3 regions of the Dermacoccus sp. SAI-028 genome follow, and region 1 is predicted to be linked to each of the others. Evidence: riboswitches for the same ligand, from Rfam matches in the RefSeq annotation. Region 1 holds a riboswitch; each other region holds the start of a gene.

Region 1 (5,391 bases):
GCGAATGTGGACGCAAATCGCAGATGAGTACGGGCCCCTGACCCACCTGCGATTTTCGTCCACATCGGCGATCTACGTCCACATTCGTAGGAGATCCTCAGCAACAGCCGCCTCGCATCACCGCGGGCGACCAACGTCACGCCTGGGTGGTGCCGGCGGCTCGGCGTGGGGTGGTCGGGGGCACCCGGTAGCCTTGGCGGCACGGGCCGTGCCATTCGTACGTGTGCGGCCGAGTCTGCACGTCACGAACAAGGAGCACAGCCGTGTCCGAGAACATCACCCTGACCGTCAACGGCGAACCACGCGAGGTCGAGCAGGGCACGACGGGCACGGACCTGTTCGGCGGCGACAAGGCCGTCCTCGTCATGCGCATCGACGGTGAACTGCGCGACCTGTTCCGCGAGATCCCGGACGGCGCGTCCGTCGAGCCCGTCACCGCGCAGGACCCCGAGGGCCTCGCCGTCCTGCGTCACTCCGCGGCCCACGTGCTCGCGCAGGCGGTGCAGCAGATCAACCCGAGCGCGAAGCTCGGCATCGGACCGCCCGTCACCGACGGTTTCTACTACGACTTCGACGTCGCCGAGGCGTTCACGCCCGACGACCTCAAGAAGCTCGAGAAGGCGATGCAGAGGATCGTCAACGAGGGCCAGACGTTCAACCGCCGCGTCATCACCGACGCCGAGGGCCTCGAAGAACTGGCGCACGAGCCCTACAAGTGCGAGCTCATCGGCCTCAAGGGCAACGCTGCGAATGCGGCCGAGGGCGCGGAGGCCGAGGTCGGTGGCGGTGAGCTGACGATCTACGACAACGTCCGCCGCGACGGCACCGTCGCCTGGGGCGACCTGTGCCGCGGCCCGCACGTGCCGTCGACGAAGGTGCTCGGCAACGCGTTCAAGCTCATGCGTTCGGCCGCCGCGTACTGGCGCGGCAGCGAGAAGAACCCGCAGCTGCAGCGCATCTACGGCACTGCGTGGCCGACGAAGGACGAGCTGAAGGCCTACCTCGAGCGCCTCGCCGAGGCCGAGAAGCGCGACCACCGCAAGCTCGGCGCCGAGCTCGACCTGTTCAGCTTCCCCGAGAACATCGGCCCCGGCCTGCCCGTGTTCCACCCCAAGGGCGGCATCATCAAGCGTGAGATGGAGGACTACGTCCGCCGCCGTCACATCGAGGAGGGCTTCTCCTACGTCGGCACGCCGCACATCGCGAAGGAAGACCTCTTCTACACCTCGGGTCACCTGCCGTACTACGCGGACGGGATGTTCCCGCCCCTCGACGTCGACGGGCAGAACTACCGCCTCAAGGCGATGAACTGCCCGATGCACAACGAGATCTTCCGTTCGCGTGGGCGCTCCTACCGCGAGCTGCCGCTGCGCTTCTTCGAGTTCGGCACGGTGTACCGCGACGAGAAGTCGGGCGTGCTCTCCGGTCTGACGCGCGTGCGCATGATCACCCAGGACGACTCGCACAGCTACGTCACGCCCGAACAGGCGCCGGGGGAGATCAAGCACCTGCTCGACTTCATCCTCGGCCTACTGCGCGACTTCGGCATGAACGACTTCTACCTCGAGCTCTCGACGCGCGACGTCGACGGCGACAAGAAGGACAAGTTCATCGGCACCGACGAACAGTGGGACATCGCGACGAAGGTGCTGTCGGACGTCGCGCTCGAGTCCGGCCTCGAGCTCGTGCCGGACCCGGGCGGTGCCGCGTTCTACGGCCCAAAGATCTCCGTGCAGGCGCGCGACGCCATCGGCCGTACCTGGCAGATGTCGACGATCCAGTACGACTTCAACCAGCCCGCTCGTTTCGGCCTCGAGTACCAGGCGGCGGACGGTTCGCGTCAGCAGCCCGTCATGGTCCACTCGGCGAAGTTCGGCTCGATCGAACGCTTCCTCGGCGTGCTCGTCGAGCACTACGCGGGCGCGTTCCCGGCGTGGCTCGCGCCGGTTCAGGTGCTCGCCGTGCCCGTCGCGGAGGAGTACTACGACTACCTGCAGGACGTCGCGATGAAGCTGCGCGAAGCCGGCGTGCGTGTCGAGGTCGACATGAGCGACGACCGCTTCCCGAAGAAGATCCGCAACGCGTCCAAGTCGAAGGCGCCGTTCATCCTGATCGCCGGTGAAGAGGACCGCGACAACGGCGCCGTCTCGTTCCGTTTCCGCGACGGGTCGCAGAAGAACGGCGTGCCGGTGGCCGACGCGATCGCCGAGATCACCCGCGTCATCACCGAACGTCAGAACACCGACCCGACGGCCGGCTGACGTCTGCCTCGACGACGACGCGCGCCCCCGAACCTCGCGGTTCGGGGGCGCGCTCGTGTGTTGGCATGTGCACCCGAGGGCCGGCGTTCGACACGGCCGGGTGACCACGCTCGGGGTAGGGAACCCGGTTGCGTCACCCGTCGCGGGGACCCACCTCAGCGCACGGTCACTTCGCTGCAGCGAAGCCCTTCTCGAGGTCGGCGATGATGTCGGCGGAGTTCTCGATGCCGACGCTCAACCGCACGAGTCCGGGCGTCACGCCGGCGCCGCGGCGGTCCTCGTCGCTGCCCTGGGAGTGCGTCGTCGACGCAGGATGGATGGCGAGGGAACGGACGTCACCGATGTTCGCGACGTGCGAGTGCAGTTCGAGAGCGTCGACGAACTTCTTGCCCGCCTCGACGCCGCCGGCGATCTCGAACGACAGCACGGCGCCGGAGCCGGCGGGCAGGTAGCGGTCGGCGAGTTCCTTGTAGGGGCTCGACGGGTCGGAGGCGTAGAACAACTTCTCGACCTGCGGCTGCGACTTCAGGAACTCGACGACCTTCTTCGCGTTCTCCACGTGTCGCTCCACACGCAGCGACAACGTCTCGAGGCCTTGCGCGATGAGGAACGCGTTGAACGGGGAGACGGCCGCGCCGAGGTCGCGCAGCAGTTCGACGCGCGCCTTGAGGATGAAGGCGAGGTTCGCGCCGAGCGGCGATCCGACGCCGAGGTCGCGGGCGAACACGAGACCGTGGTAGCTCTCCGACGGCTCGTTGAACTGCGGGAACTTCGCCGGGTCGGCGGCGTAGTCGAACGTCCCGGCGTCGACGAGCACGCCGGCGATCGACGTCCCGTGCCCCCCGAGGTACTTCGTCGCGGAGTGAATGACGACGTCCGCGCCATGCTCGATCGGGCGCAGCAGGTACGGCGTCGCGACGGTGTTGTCGACGAACAGCGGCACCCCGGCGTCATGCGCGATGTCGGCGAGGCCGCGCACGTCGAGCACCTTCTGGTCGGGGTTGCTCAGCGTCTCGCCGAACAGCAGCTTCGTGTTGTCGCGGATGGCGCCGCGCCACTCGTCGAGATCGTTGATGTTGTCGATGAACGTCGTCTCGACGCCGAGTCGCTTGAGCGTGTACTTCAGCAGGTTGTACGTGCCGCCGTACAGCGCGGACGAGGCGACGATGTGGTCGCCGGCCTGAGCGACGTTGAGGATGGCGAACGTCGTCGCCGCCTGACCCGACGCGAGCAGCAACGCGCCGACGCCGCCCTCCAGCGCGGCGATGCGGTCTTCGACCGCCTGCGCCGTCGGGTTGCCGATGCGCGTGTAGATGGGGCCGAGATCCGACAGGCCGAAGCGGTTGGCCGCGGTCTCGGCGGAGTCGAAGACGAACGACGTCGTCTGGTAGATCGGCAGCGCCCGGGCGCCGGTGTCGCCGTCGACGTTCTGGCCGACGTGGATCTGCTTGGTCTCGAAGGCCCAGTTCTCGGAGCTCATGATGATGTCCCTCTCGAGGAGTACGTGGACGCACGGGCGGCGCACCGTACGTGTGGTGCCCGAAGGGGAATCCCTCCGCGCTTGCCCGGACGCGCTCGGCGCCGGGCCAGGTCGTCACCCGGAGCACCCCGCCGCGGTGGGAGGGTTGCCGGCCAGCAAACCGGGGTTTGACGCTGGCGCTCGTGACCTGCGGCCACTCTAGGCCGGGTGGTGTCATCAGGCGGGAATGCTGTCTCACATTCCGGTCGCGGCCCCGTGCTGACGCGACGCGCCTACGGGCGACGACCCTCATGCCGTGCTTGACTGTTGCCATGACACCGACGATCGTCCGCGCGCGCCGCGAAGACGCGTTCGCCTGCGCGGCGCTGCGTCTGCAGATGGACCTCGAGGCGGGGGAGAGCAACCGCTCCGGCTTCATCACCGAGTATGCCGATCACTGGCTCGCGCACTACGACGATCTGCCGACGTGGCTCGCCTCGAGTGCTGACGGGACGGCTCTCGGCATGGTGCAGACGTCGCTCGTGCACCGGCCCCCGGCGCTGGCTCGGCCGGCGCAGCCGTCGCTCAACATCGCGGTCGTCTTCGTCACGCCGTCGGCGCGCGGCCAGGGCCTGGCCGAGCGGATGCTGCGGATCGTCGACGCCTGGGCCGACGCGCACGACGTCGCGCGAATGATGCTCAACGCCCGTCCGCGTGCCCGCAGGCTGTACGAACGGGCCGGCTTCGGCCCGCCGGACGAACGTCACATGCAGCGTGTGGCGCCGTTCGGCCTCGACGCCCGCCGCGATGCGGAGCGTGCGTCATGAGCGACGACGTCATCTGGGCGCTCGATCAGCGCGAGCGCTGCATCGCCTGCCCGTCCAAACCGGTCGCGAACGCCGTCGTCCTGCACCTCGGTGCTGACGGCGCCCTCGCGCGCGACGCTGTCGAGCAGTGGGCTCGTGACGGCGTCATGGCCGCCTCGGTCGCATGGCCGGGGGCGGCGGCCGGCCTCGATGACGACGACTGGCTCGACCTCGAGGACGCCGTCACGGGCCTCGCCGGGCTGGCGAGCATCGTCGCCGTCGTCGGTGACGGCGACGCGGCCGAGGTCGCGCGGACGTTGGCGGGCCGTGTCGGCGACGTCGCGCACGCGGGGGAAGCCGACCGAACCATTGTCCCGGCGCGTCTGCGCGAGATCGCGGCGGTCTGAGACCGCTCACCCGGGGTGCATGGTGCGCGCGAGCCCACCCGCGGCCGCTGCGTCGAGGCAGGCGGGGCTCTAGGATCGGGCCATGGTCGACGAGTTCAACACTGATTCGCAGGACGACATCCTCATCGAGCAAGCCGGCGCCTTCGCGGGCGAGGCCGACGGGTTCGGGCGGCTGTGGACGCCGCACCGCATGGCGTACATCGAGGGCGAGCGTCCGACAAAGGACGCCGGCCACGGCTGCCCGTTCTGCGCGTCGCCTACGAAGACCGACGCCGACGGCCTCATCGTCCACCGTGGTGAGCACTGTTTCGTCGTGATGAACCTGTTCCCGTACAACCCGGGCCACCTGCTCGTGTGCCCGTACCGTCACGTCGCCTCGTACATCGACCTCACCGACGACGAGACCGAGGAGTTCACGAAGCTGACGAAGGCCGGGGTGCGTGCCCTCAAGGCCGCGT
Region 2 (5,391 bases), 210 kb from region 1:
TGCCGCACTACCTCACGCAGGTCGAGTTCGCGGACGCCGCGCTCGCCGCGCTCGAGGCCGTCTGCGGGCTGACGGGGCTGGCGATCCCCGCTCAGGAGCTCGCCGCGATCGCCGGGCTGCATCGCGTCGACATCGCCAAGCAGATCAGCGAGAACGACGAGGTCACCGAGGTCGTCGAGGGCCTCGAGCGGCAGTACGACGCCTTCACCGAGGGTCGTCGTCGACGCTCGCTCCTCGCCGCCGAGATGAACGACCTGCCGAGCGCAGACGAGATCGGCGCCGAGCTGGAGCAGTTCCTGCGCGCCGAGGGAGAGGATCCGGGCACCAAGGGCTCGTTGTGAGCCCGCGAGCGCTTCTCGCCGGCCGTCGGTCTGAGCCGACGGCCACGCGGGCTTCGCAACGCTCGCCTGGCTGCGGCCACCCCTGCGGTGGCTTGCCGGGCCCCCGCCAACTTGGGAGGATCACCTCATGTTCGGATTCGGTCAAGACAAGAAGGCTCCTGCAGCCCCCGAGAAACCGTCGGGCATGCTCGACTCGACGGCCAACACCCTGGCGCAGCACCTCATCTCGGTGGGCATCGGGGGCGTGGCGACGTTCAAGTCGGCCCGCGCCGTCGCCGACGAGGCGATGAAGAAGGCGGGCTCCAAGGAAGCGGCGATGGACGACGTCGTCGCATCACACACGAAGCTCGCGGGCGCGAACGGCTTCCTCACCAACCTCGGCGGTTTCGTCACGCTCCCCGTGGCACTGCCCGCGAACGTCATCGGTTTCTACACCGTCGCGACGCGCATGGTCGCGGCAATCGCCGCCATCAACGGTCACGACGTCGACGACCCAGCCGTGCGCTCGGCGATCCTGCTCGACCTCATCGGTGCGGACGCGACGCAGGTCCTCAAGGGCCTCGGCCCGATGACGGGTGGCGTCGCGACGAACGTCGCCACGCGCAAGCTGCCGCCGGCGGCGCTCGCCGTCGTGAACAAGTCCGTTGCGTTCCGTCTCGGCTCGCAGGTGGGGCGTCGCTTCCTCACGCGCATTCCGCGCCTCATCCCCGTGGCGGGCGGCTTCATCGGTGGCGGCCTCGATGTCGTCCTCATCCGCAAGATCGCCCAGTCGGCGCGTCGCGACTTCGTCGCGCAGATCCCGCCGTCAGCCTGACGTCGCCCTGATTCCACCCCGAACGCCACTCGTCTTCGGCGGGTGGCGTTCGGCGTGTCCGGGCCGGTTCGGCGATGTGTCGTCCGTGCGCATCAACGGGCTTCCGGGCGACGATCTGAGGGCCGCGAACCCCCGCCTGGCCTTGCTCGAACGGCCCACTCACCCACAGGTGTGACGGCTACGGCCCGTTTCGCGGCCCGCAGGATGCCTCGTCCACAGGTTTGTGGCTCGTGGTCAGCGCGCGGGTGGCGTCATGGGTTTCGCTGGGGGCATGAAGACAACAACACGACTCAAGGGCCTCAGCGCCCTGGTGGCAGCCCTTCCCGATCTCGTCGGCTCCGAGGGGGCGGGCGCCGTCATCGTCCTGTTCGAACGTGACGGTGCGCTCGCGGGGGTGCTCGGCTGGGCGGACGATGCGTGCGACGGGGAGACGGCGCACATGCTCGACGTCGTCGCTGAGCGGCGCGCGACGATGGGTGCGCAGGCCGCCATCGCCATCGCCTATCGCTGCGAGCCGGGCCGCGTCGACATCGCGGCCCTCGCGAAACGCATCGAGCGCCGCGTGCCGCTGCACCACGTCCTCGGTGCCAGCGACGAGCACTGGTGGGCCATCGAATGCGAGCTCGGCTGCTGTGACGGCGCGATCCACGAGATCCCGTCCCTGTCAGAGCAGACCCGCGAGCAGCTTCGCGACGTCCGCCGCGGCGGCGAGGCCATGGCCGCCACCGCGCGCCCCGTTCCCAGCGTCGTCGACGTCCGAGCCGCCTGGGCACGGTTGTGCGACGTCCCCGACACCGCGTCGGGCACCCGGCGACGCTCCCGCAGCGCCGACCTGCAGGTGCTCGCCGACGCTGTCGTCGACGGCCCGACGCGCGATGAGATCCTCCTGTGCGTCGCACCCGAACTGTTCCGTCTGCTGAGCCCGGGCACGCCGCTCGGCGAGCCTGGCCCGCTGATGACGAGCGCGTGCCTGCGAACTTGGCTGCCGCTCGTGCCGCGCCACGGCCGCGCCGCGTGGAAGGCCCTCGAGGCCGCCGCGACCTGGCGCGAAGGCGACCTGCGAGGAGCCGGTGCGTGCGCCGCGGCGTCGCTGCGCATCGGACGGACGTCATTGGGGCAACTGCTGCGCGACATCACAGGCACGGGGTTGTCGTACGAGCAGGCCGTCGGTGCGCTCCACACGAAGGCTCGGCAGAGTTCCGTCGCCTGACGAGCGTGCCGGTTGTGGGAGCGCGCCACATCGTGGACGTCGCCGCGCGGGCGATGGAAGCCGCGGGCAGGGCCGCCTACTGTGTCGCAGGTCAAGAGTTTCAGCGACACAAGCCCCGGCTTGCTGAGCGGCAACCCTCCCTCGCGGCGGGGTGCCCCGGGTGACGACAGGGCCGCCCGTGGGCGGCAAGCGCGAGAGGTGGGTTGCGACCCACCTCGGAATCGAGGACGTCATGGTTTCGCACCGTCGCCTCGCCGTGGCCGACTCCGCGGCGCCCCTCACCGACGACGGGTTCAACCCGCACGCACGTGCCGTCCACATCGGCACCCTGACGCTGGAGAACGGCGCCGCCCTGCCCGACGTCGTCATGACGTACGAGTGCTGGGGCGAGCTGAACGACGACGCGAGCAACGCCGTCCTCGTCGAGCACGCCCTGACCGGAGACTCGCACGTCGTCGGGCCGGTCGGCCCCGGGCAGCCGACGGCGGGGTGGTGGCCTGGTCTCATCGGCCCCGGCGCGCCCCTCGACACCGACGAGCTGTTCGTCGTGGCGATCAACGTGCTCGGCGGCTGTCGCGGCAGCACGGGCCCCATGTCGCTCGCACCAGACGGCCGGGTGTGGGGCGGGCGCTTCCCACACGTCAGCGTCAGGGATCAGGCGCGCGCCGAGGCGCGGGTCGCCGACGCTCTCGGCATCGCGCGCTTCCACACTGTCATCGGCGGCTCCTTCGGCGGGATGCGCGCCGCGGAGTGGGTGGCGACCTTCCCGCATCGGGTGCAGCGCGCCCTCGTCGTCGCGAGCTGCGCGGCGGCGGGCGCCGACCAGATCGCGTGGGGGCACACGCAGGTGCGGGCAATCGAAGCTGACCCGGATTTCCGGGGTGGCGGCTACCTCGAGCAGGGCGTCTTCCCGACGTCGGGGCTCGGGCTCGCCCGCCAGATCGCGCACACCTCCTACCGCAGCGCGCACGAGTTGCAGGAGCGGTTCGGGCGCGAGTCGCAGGGAGCGGACCGCACGCTCGACGGCGGCCTGTTCGCCGTCGAGAGCTATCTCGAGCACCACGCCGCGAAACTCGTTGCGCGGTTCGACGCCATGAGTTATGTGCGGCTCACGCAGGCGATGGCGACGCACGACGTCGGCCGCGGCCGCGGCGGCATCGAGCCTGCGCTTCGGGTGTTCGGGGGTGAGCTCGTCGTCGCCGCGGTCGACTCCGATCGGCTGTTCCCGGTCAGTGCCTCCGCCGACATCGTCCGGGCTCACGGGCGCGGACGGCTGCGTCTCATCCACTCGCCGCACGGTCACGACGGTTTCCTCATCGAGGCCGACCAGATCGCGGCGCTCGTGCGCGAGGTCATCGCTCGGCCGCTCACGGCCGAGGCGGGCCGCGTCCATCCCGTGGCGTGACGGCGGGCGCTCGCGGCACCTCGGGTAGCGTGTGAGCCGATCGCCACAGTCGCAGAACAGGGGTTGCGCATGTCCGTCGTCGTCAGTTTCGCTCCGGGCCCGGAGGGTGAGGCCGCGGTGGCCGAGGCCGTGCGTCAGTCGAGTGTGCTGGGGCGCCCGCTCGTACTCGTCTCGACCGTCCCGAGCGACGACGCGCGCGCTGCCGCGCAGGAGAGTGCGGACGCGGTCGGCGGCCGCGTCGTGCAGGTGGAGGAGGGCCAGGACGCGGTCGAGGTGATCCTCGACGAGGTGGCCGAACTCGACCCGGCGCTGCTCGTCATCGGGCTGCGTCGCCGCACGCCCGTCGGCAAGCTGATCCTCGGTTCGAGCGCTCAGCGACTGCTGCTCGACGCGCCGTGCCCCGTCCTCGCGGTCAAGCCCACAGCGCACTGATCTCGCGCTGCTCCCAACCCCGGCCTGACGCGCTTGCGTCAGGTCGGGAACACCCGCGCACGCAGGGGCGTTGAACCCCGTGATTCTGCGGTTCTCGACCCAGAGTTCTATAATGGTGAAAGAAGCGACGCGGGGGATCGAATCAGGCACCACGGTGCCAGGCGAGCTCAGGTGAGTCTCGAGCAACCGGCTCTCGTCGGATCCCGCCCCCGTGGTTCGTCTCTTCCCTCGTACGAAGCGCTCGGCGCGCGATTGCGCCTGCCCGATGCGTTGTGCACTCTCGGAAGGTAGTTGGTGACCTCAGTGTCCGAAACGGCTCAGACCCCCGCGCTTCCCGCGGACATCGACCATCCCGCGGTCATTGCTCTGTTCGAGCAGGGGCGCGCGAGCGGCACGGTCGACAGCGTGGTGCTGAAGACCGCCCTCGAAGAAGCGAAGATCTCCATGGCCAAGCAGAAGGCGGTGCTGAAGGCGCTGGGGGCCGAGGGCATCGAGATCGTGCTCGACGAGGTTCACGCGGCCCAGGCCGTCGCCACGACGACCGGGCGCAAGAGCGCGGCGAAGAAGTCGACTGCCAAGAAGACCGCGACGAAGACCGCTGCCGCGAAGAAGACCACCGCGGCCAAGACGACGACCGCGAAGAAGGCTGCCGTCAAGAAGACGGCGGCGAAGAAGGCCGTAGAGGCGGAGACCGACGTCGAGCTCGACGAGATCGTCACCGCCGACGAGGCGAGTGAGGCCCCCGCGAAGAAGGCGGCCGCCAAGAAGACCACCGCCAAGAAGGCGACGGCGAAGAAGGCCACCGCGGCCAAGTCGACGACCGCGAAGAAGACCACCGCCAAGAAGTCGGCCGCTGACGAGCCGGACGAGGTCGTCGCCGAGGACGTCGAGATCGACGACGTCGTCGTGACGGACGTCGAGGCAGGCGCCGAGGAGGTCGACGAGGCGAAGAAGCCCGCCGGCGAGGCCGAAGACGAGAAGGGCGGCTTCGTCCTGCGTCCGGGTGACGAGGATGACGCGCCGGCCCAGCAGGTCGTGACGGCGGGTGCGACGGCCGACCCGGTCAAGGACTACCTCAAGCAGATCGGCAAGGTCGCCCTGCTCAACGCCGAGCAGGAGGTCGAGCTCGCGAAGCGCATCGAGGCCGGCCTGTTCGCCGAGCAGAAGCTCGAGTCGGGCGTCAAGATGG
Region 3 (5,391 bases), 270 kb from region 1:
GTAGTCGAAGGTGGGCCCATGGGTGACGAGAGCACGCACGGCGTCGACGAGGCGTCGTGCGTGCTCTGTCGTCGTGGCGAGACCGATCGAGGCGCGCACTGCCGTCGCGCCCTCGCCGAGGCGCGCGTCGCAGAGCAGGTGAGCGCAGAATCGCCCGTCGCGCACAGCGATGCCGTGCTCGTCTGCGAGCACCTGAGCGACGAGCGTCGGGTCGTATCCGGCGACGGTGAACGTCGTGACGCCGACGTTGTCGCTCGCATTCCGCCTTGGCGCGCCATCGTCGAGGTGAGCGTCCGCGGCATTCTGCTCGTCGAAGAGTTCGACGATCCTCACGCCGTCGATCGAGTTGAGACCGTCGCGGACGATGGCGTGGATCTTCTCCTCGCGCGCCTCGGCTTCGCCGCGCTGCGCGGACAGCGTCGAGGCTGCGGCCGCGAGCGCGATGGCCCCGACCGCGTTCGGGGTGCCGCCCTCGTGGCGTGCGGGCGCGGGCGCCCAGGCGACGTCGCCGGCGCCTGACGCATCTTCGCTGACGCGGTGGCTCGCGCCGCCGGCGCGGAAGTACGGAGGGGCGGTGTCGAGCCAGTCGCGGCGCCCGACGAGGGCTCCTGAACCGTACGGCGCGTAGGCCTTGTGGCCGGACAGAGCGACGTAGTCGATGCCCCAGGCGTCGATGTCGACGCGGCGGTGCGGGGCGAGCTGCGCGGCGTCGAGAGCCGTCCGCGCCTCATGCCGGCGGGCGACGGCGGCGAGGCGCTCGATGGGCCACACCTCGCCCGTCACGTTGCAGGCGCCGGTGATGAGGACCAACACGGGAGCATCGTTGTGGGCGCGGAATTCCGCCAGAGCGACGTCGAGGTAGCCCTCAGCCTCGGCGTGAGAGTGAGGGATCGGCAGCCGCGTCGTCCGCTCGTCCGCCCACGGCAGCAGCGCCGCGTGGTGCATCGAGCGGAACACGAAGACCTGCGTCTGTTGCGGCAGACAGTGAGCCAACAGGTTGAGCGCGTCCGAGGTGTTGCGCGTGAAGACGGTGACGTCGTCCTCGCGCGCGCCGACGAACGCGGCGACCTCCTGCCGAGCCTCCTCGTACCACCGGGTCGTCAGCTGCGACGCCCGTCCCGCACCGCGATGCACCGAACCGTACGTGCGCAGGGTCGTGTCGACGGCCCGCGCGGCGGCCTGCAGCGCGGGAGCCGTCGCGCCGTGGTCGAAGTTCGCGTGCTCGACGACGCGCCCGTCGAGCGTCGCGACGCCGAGATCGGCGCCGATCGTGGCCAGGGCGGCATTGGCCTGCTGCGGCGCGTCCGCGCGATGATGGGTAGCCGTGGGCGTCTCGCGACGGGACCCGCCGGGGTGCGCGGGCTGGGTGTGGTGACGCTCGGGGTCCGCGACGGGAGTCCCGGGGGTTACGGCGTGAGCGGGGCGGGTCGTGTGGCTCGCAGCGTGGCGGCGCGCGTCGGAGTCAAGGATCGAGAGAATGGCAGAACGGGGCATCGAGGCTCCTCGAATCAGGGGCCTCGCCGTCGCCAGATGGCTCGGCCCGCGCTTGCCGACACCGGTGCTGGTGGCGGCCAGGTCGTCACCCGGAGCACCCCACCGCGGTGGAGGGTTGCCGTCCAGCAAGCCGGGGCTGTGCGCTGGAACTCATGACCTACGTGAACGCTCGCACCCGGCCCTCCGCCGCGTCCACCGACGTGCGGCCAGAGGTTCGCATCGTGAGATCACCTGTGGGATCGCGGATGGCGAGCGCCGCGCGCAAGAGTCGGCGTCTCGCGGTGGGGATGCCCGTGGTCCCCCGGGCAGCTGGCGGCGCCTCCGACAAGGGTCAGGGCGCTGTCGGATGCGAGCGCGTCAACGCGCCAGCGCATCGGGACGCGGATTCGAAGGTGTCGAGCCGACCCGCCGTCACCATTGGACCCGTGTCACGGCGTGGGTCCGCGAAAACGGCCGGAACCCCCACTAGCCTTGCGGGGTGGCGACCCGAAACAGACCAGCGAACGACAGCGTCCTCGTCGCGAAGAAGGCCTCTTCGCAGCCGCGCGCCAAGAGCTCGCGCCCGGCCGGCGCATCTGCGGCCTCGACGACGCGCGCCCGCACGACCCCGCCGAAGTCGAGCGCACCACGTTCGGGCGGCACGACGAAGAATGCACCCGCGCGCAAGACCGGCTCGTCGCGAGGGGCTGCTGAAGCGCGTCCCTCCGCGTCCGGTCGCGCTGCTCGTGGCGCGTGGATGGGTGTTTCGCACGTCGCCGGCGGCACCGTCCGCCGCGTCGGCGCCGCCGCTTCTGACCTCGAACCCGAACACCGTCGCGACGGGCTCGGTTTCGCCCTCCTCGCCCTCGGCATCGTCGTCGCTGCGCGGGAGTGGTGGGGGCTGCCCGGCATGTTCGGGGACGTCGTCCACGCCGTCGCGGCCGGCACGTTCGGCGTCATCGCCTACGTTCTGCCCGTCGTCCTCATCGGCATGGCCATCCACATGTTCCGCCACCCGCGGGGGCACCAGCCGACCAACCGCATGACGATCGGACTGACGATCCTCGCGCTCGGCTCGACGGGGATCGCCCACCTCGTCGGCGGGCGTCCGTCGACAGGGGTTTCGACCGCGGTGCGCGGCGCAGGCGGCATCCTCGGCGTCATCACGGGAGGGCCGCTGTCTGCCGCGCTCACGGTGTGGGGCGCGGGCATCATCCTCGCGCTCGTGTCGTTCTTCGGTTTCCTCGTGCTGACGCGCACGCCCGTCAATCGCATCCCGCAGCGCATCCGCGAGGTCGAGGCGCAGATCTTCGGCCACCCCCTCGATGAACGCGACGACGAGGGCGAGCTGCTTCAGCGTGACGCCGTCGCCGACGACCTGCACGGCGCCGACATCGGTAACCGCGCGCGGGGCGGCTCGCGTCGCGGCGCGGGTGACGACGCCCGGCGCGGCGATGAGCCCTACGAGCAGGCCGCCGAGGTCGTCGGCAAGGGGCCGCGCGGCGCGGGCCGTGGCATATCACGCAACCCGCTCAACCGCCGTCGCGGTGAGCAGCAGATCTACGACATCGACACGATCGACGGCGCCCCGGCGGGCGTCGATCAGACGCGAGAGATGCCCGCCGGCGGCTCTGACGACGAGCGCGCCGGTGACGCGAGCGCCGCTGCGCTCGCGCGAGCCCGAGCATCGCGCTCCGGAGCGTCGCCGGCAGGGGAGGCGGCAGGTGGGGCAGCGCGCCGCTCCGCACCCATGGATTCCGTCGACGATGCCGTTGTCGACCAGGCCTCCGCACGTGCGGCGCAGGCGTCGCGCCCGGCGTCGGCACAGCGGCCGGGGGAGTCGCCGAAGGCCGCGGCGGCCCGTCAGGATGCCGGTGCCACGCGCGTCGAGCAGGCTGCGCCGGCCGCAGCCGTCCCTCAACGTCAGGTGGAAGCTCAGCCCACCGAACAGCTTCCACCTCGTGTCGAGCAGCTCGCAATGGGCGGCGACGTCACGTACACGCTGCCCGATTCGAACGTCCTCGAACAGGGGACCCCGCCCAAGGAGCGTTCCGCCGCGAACGACCGCGTCGTCGACGCGCTGACCGAGGTACTCGAGCAGTTCGGTATCGACGCCGTCGTCAGCGGGTTCACGCGCGGCCCGACGGTGACGCGCTACGAGGTCGAACTCGGCCCCGGCGTCAAGGTCGACCGTGTGACGGGGTTGAGCAAGAACATCTCGTACGCCGTCGCGAGCGCCGACGTGCGCATCCTGTCGCCGATCCCCGGCAAGAAGGCCATCGGTATCGAGATCCCGAACGCCGACAAGGAACTCGTCAGCCTCGGCGACGTGCTGCGCAGCCAGGCGGCGCGCAACAACACGCACCCGATGGTCATGGGTGTCGGCAAGGACGTCGAGGGCGGCTACGTCGTCGCGAACCTCGCGAAGATGCCGCACATGCTCGTCGCGGGTGCGACGGGCGCCGGTAAGTCGAGCTTCGTCAACTCGATGATCACGTCGTTGCTCATGCGGGCCACGCCCGAAGAGGTGCGCATGGTGCTCGTCGACCCCAAGCGCGTCGAACTGACGGCGTACGAGGGCATCCCGCACCTCATCACGCCGATCATCACGAACCCGAAGAAGGCCGCCGAGGCACTCGAGTGGGTCGTGCGCGAGATGGACGCACGCTATGACGACCTGGCCGCGTTCGGCTACAAGCACATCGACGAGTTCAACAAGGCGGTGCGCGCGGGCAAGGTGCAGCTGCCGCCCGACAGCAAGCGCAAGCTCGCGCCGTACCCCTACCTGCTCGTCGTCGTCGACGAGCTCGCCGACCTCATGCTCGTCGCGCCGCGCGACGTCGAGGCGTCGATCCAGCGCATCACGCAGCTCGCGCGTGCCGCGGGCATTCACCTCATCCTCGCGACGCAGCGCCCGTCCGTCGACGTCGTCACCGGCATCATCAAGGCCAACGTGCCGTCGCGCCTAGCGTTCGCGACGTCGTCGCTCGCCGACAGCCGCGTCGTGCTCGACCAGCCCGGTGCCGAGAAGCTGCTCGGTCAGGGTGACGCGCTGTTCCTGCCGATGGGTGCGAGCAAGCCGATGCGCGTGCAGGGCGCATGGGTCAACGAATCCGAGATCCACGCCGTCGTCGCGCACGTCAAGAGCCAGCTCGCGCCGAACTACCGCGAGGACGTCGCGCAGGTCGCGCCGAAGAAGGAGATCGACGACGACATCGGCGACGACCTCGACGTGCTGCTGCAGGCCGCCGAACTCGTTGTCACGACACAGTTCGGATCGACCTCGATGCTGCAGCGCAAGCTGCGCGTCGGATTCGCGAAGGCCGGGCGCCTCATGGACCTGCTCGAATCGCGCGCCATCGTCGGCCCGTCCGAGGGGTCGAAGGCGCGCGACGTGCTCGTCAAGCCCGACGACTTGCCGCAGACGCTCGCGTTGCTCAAGGGCGAGGACGTGCCCGATGCGTCGGGTGGCGACGGTTTCGCGGATGCTGACGAGGACGACGCCCTCGGCGGTAGGGGTTCGGGCGGCTCCGGGGGTTCCACGGGTGCACCCGGCTCGATGGGTGCGGGCGGTTCGATGGGAGCGGGGCCGATCGACCTCGTCGCGCAGTCGCAGGCCGACCTCGCCGAGCCGGGCGAGCAGTACTACGACGGGCACGACTCGTCCGATGACGACGGTTCTGAGGACGCCTGGAACCTCACGAGCAACGCCCGCTGACCCGCTCGTCCGCCCGCCGCTGACCCGCCCGCCGGCGGCTCGGGCGCGTCCTCATCTGCGATTCCCGTCCCCATCGGCGAATCACATCCACATGTGCGATTCCCGTCCACATTCGCGATTCTTGGTCACTTCCATGAAGGTGGCCAAGAATCGCCGTTGTGGACAGGAATCGCGAAGGTGGACGCCGTTCGCAGAAGAGG

Evidence for each region. A riboswitch is a leader RNA that binds a small molecule or an ion and turns the genes downstream of it on or off. The one in region 1 is predicted to bind S-adenosylmethionine.
Region 2: linked by a shared signal. The riboswitch ahead of EDC82_RS05530 (homoserine O-acetyltransferase) and the one ahead of EDC82_RS06450 (bifunctional o-acetylhomoserine/o-acetylserine sulfhydrylase) in region 1 are both predicted to bind S-adenosylmethionine.
Region 3: linked by a shared signal. The riboswitch ahead of EDC82_RS05325 (aminotransferase class V-fold PLP-dependent enzyme) and the one ahead of EDC82_RS06450 (bifunctional o-acetylhomoserine/o-acetylserine sulfhydrylase) in region 1 are both predicted to bind S-adenosylmethionine.

What each region holds. Positions count from the first base shown of each region.
Region 1 is NZ_SMFS01000001.1:1,405,474-1,410,864, forward strand. It holds gene thrS (threonine--tRNA ligase) at 264-2,261, shown strand; gene EDC82_RS06450 (bifunctional o-acetylhomoserine/o-acetylserine sulfhydrylase) at 2,428-3,741, opposite strand; SAM riboswitch class IV at 3,814-3,929, opposite strand; gene EDC82_RS06455 (GNAT family N-acetyltransferase) at 4,053-4,547, shown strand; gene EDC82_RS06460 (hypothetical protein) at 4,544-4,933, shown strand; gene EDC82_RS06465 (HIT domain-containing protein) at 5,016-5,391, shown strand, end outside.
Region 2 is NZ_SMFS01000001.1:1,198,467-1,203,857, forward strand. It holds gene EDC82_RS05515 (PAC2 family protein) at 1-341, shown strand, start outside; gene EDC82_RS05520 (EcsC family protein) at 469-1,155, shown strand; gene EDC82_RS05525 (hypothetical protein) at 1,427-2,365, shown strand; SAM riboswitch class IV at 2,455-2,563, shown strand; gene EDC82_RS05530 (homoserine O-acetyltransferase) at 2,598-3,770, shown strand; gene EDC82_RS05535 (universal stress protein) at 3,840-4,202, shown strand; gene EDC82_RS05540 (RNA polymerase sigma factor) at 4,497-5,391, shown strand, end outside.
Region 3 is NZ_SMFS01000001.1:1,138,415-1,143,805, forward strand. It holds gene EDC82_RS05325 (aminotransferase class V-fold PLP-dependent enzyme) at 1-1,494, opposite strand, end outside; SAM riboswitch class IV at 1,538-1,652, opposite strand; gene EDC82_RS05335 (DNA translocase FtsK) at 2,231-5,191, shown strand.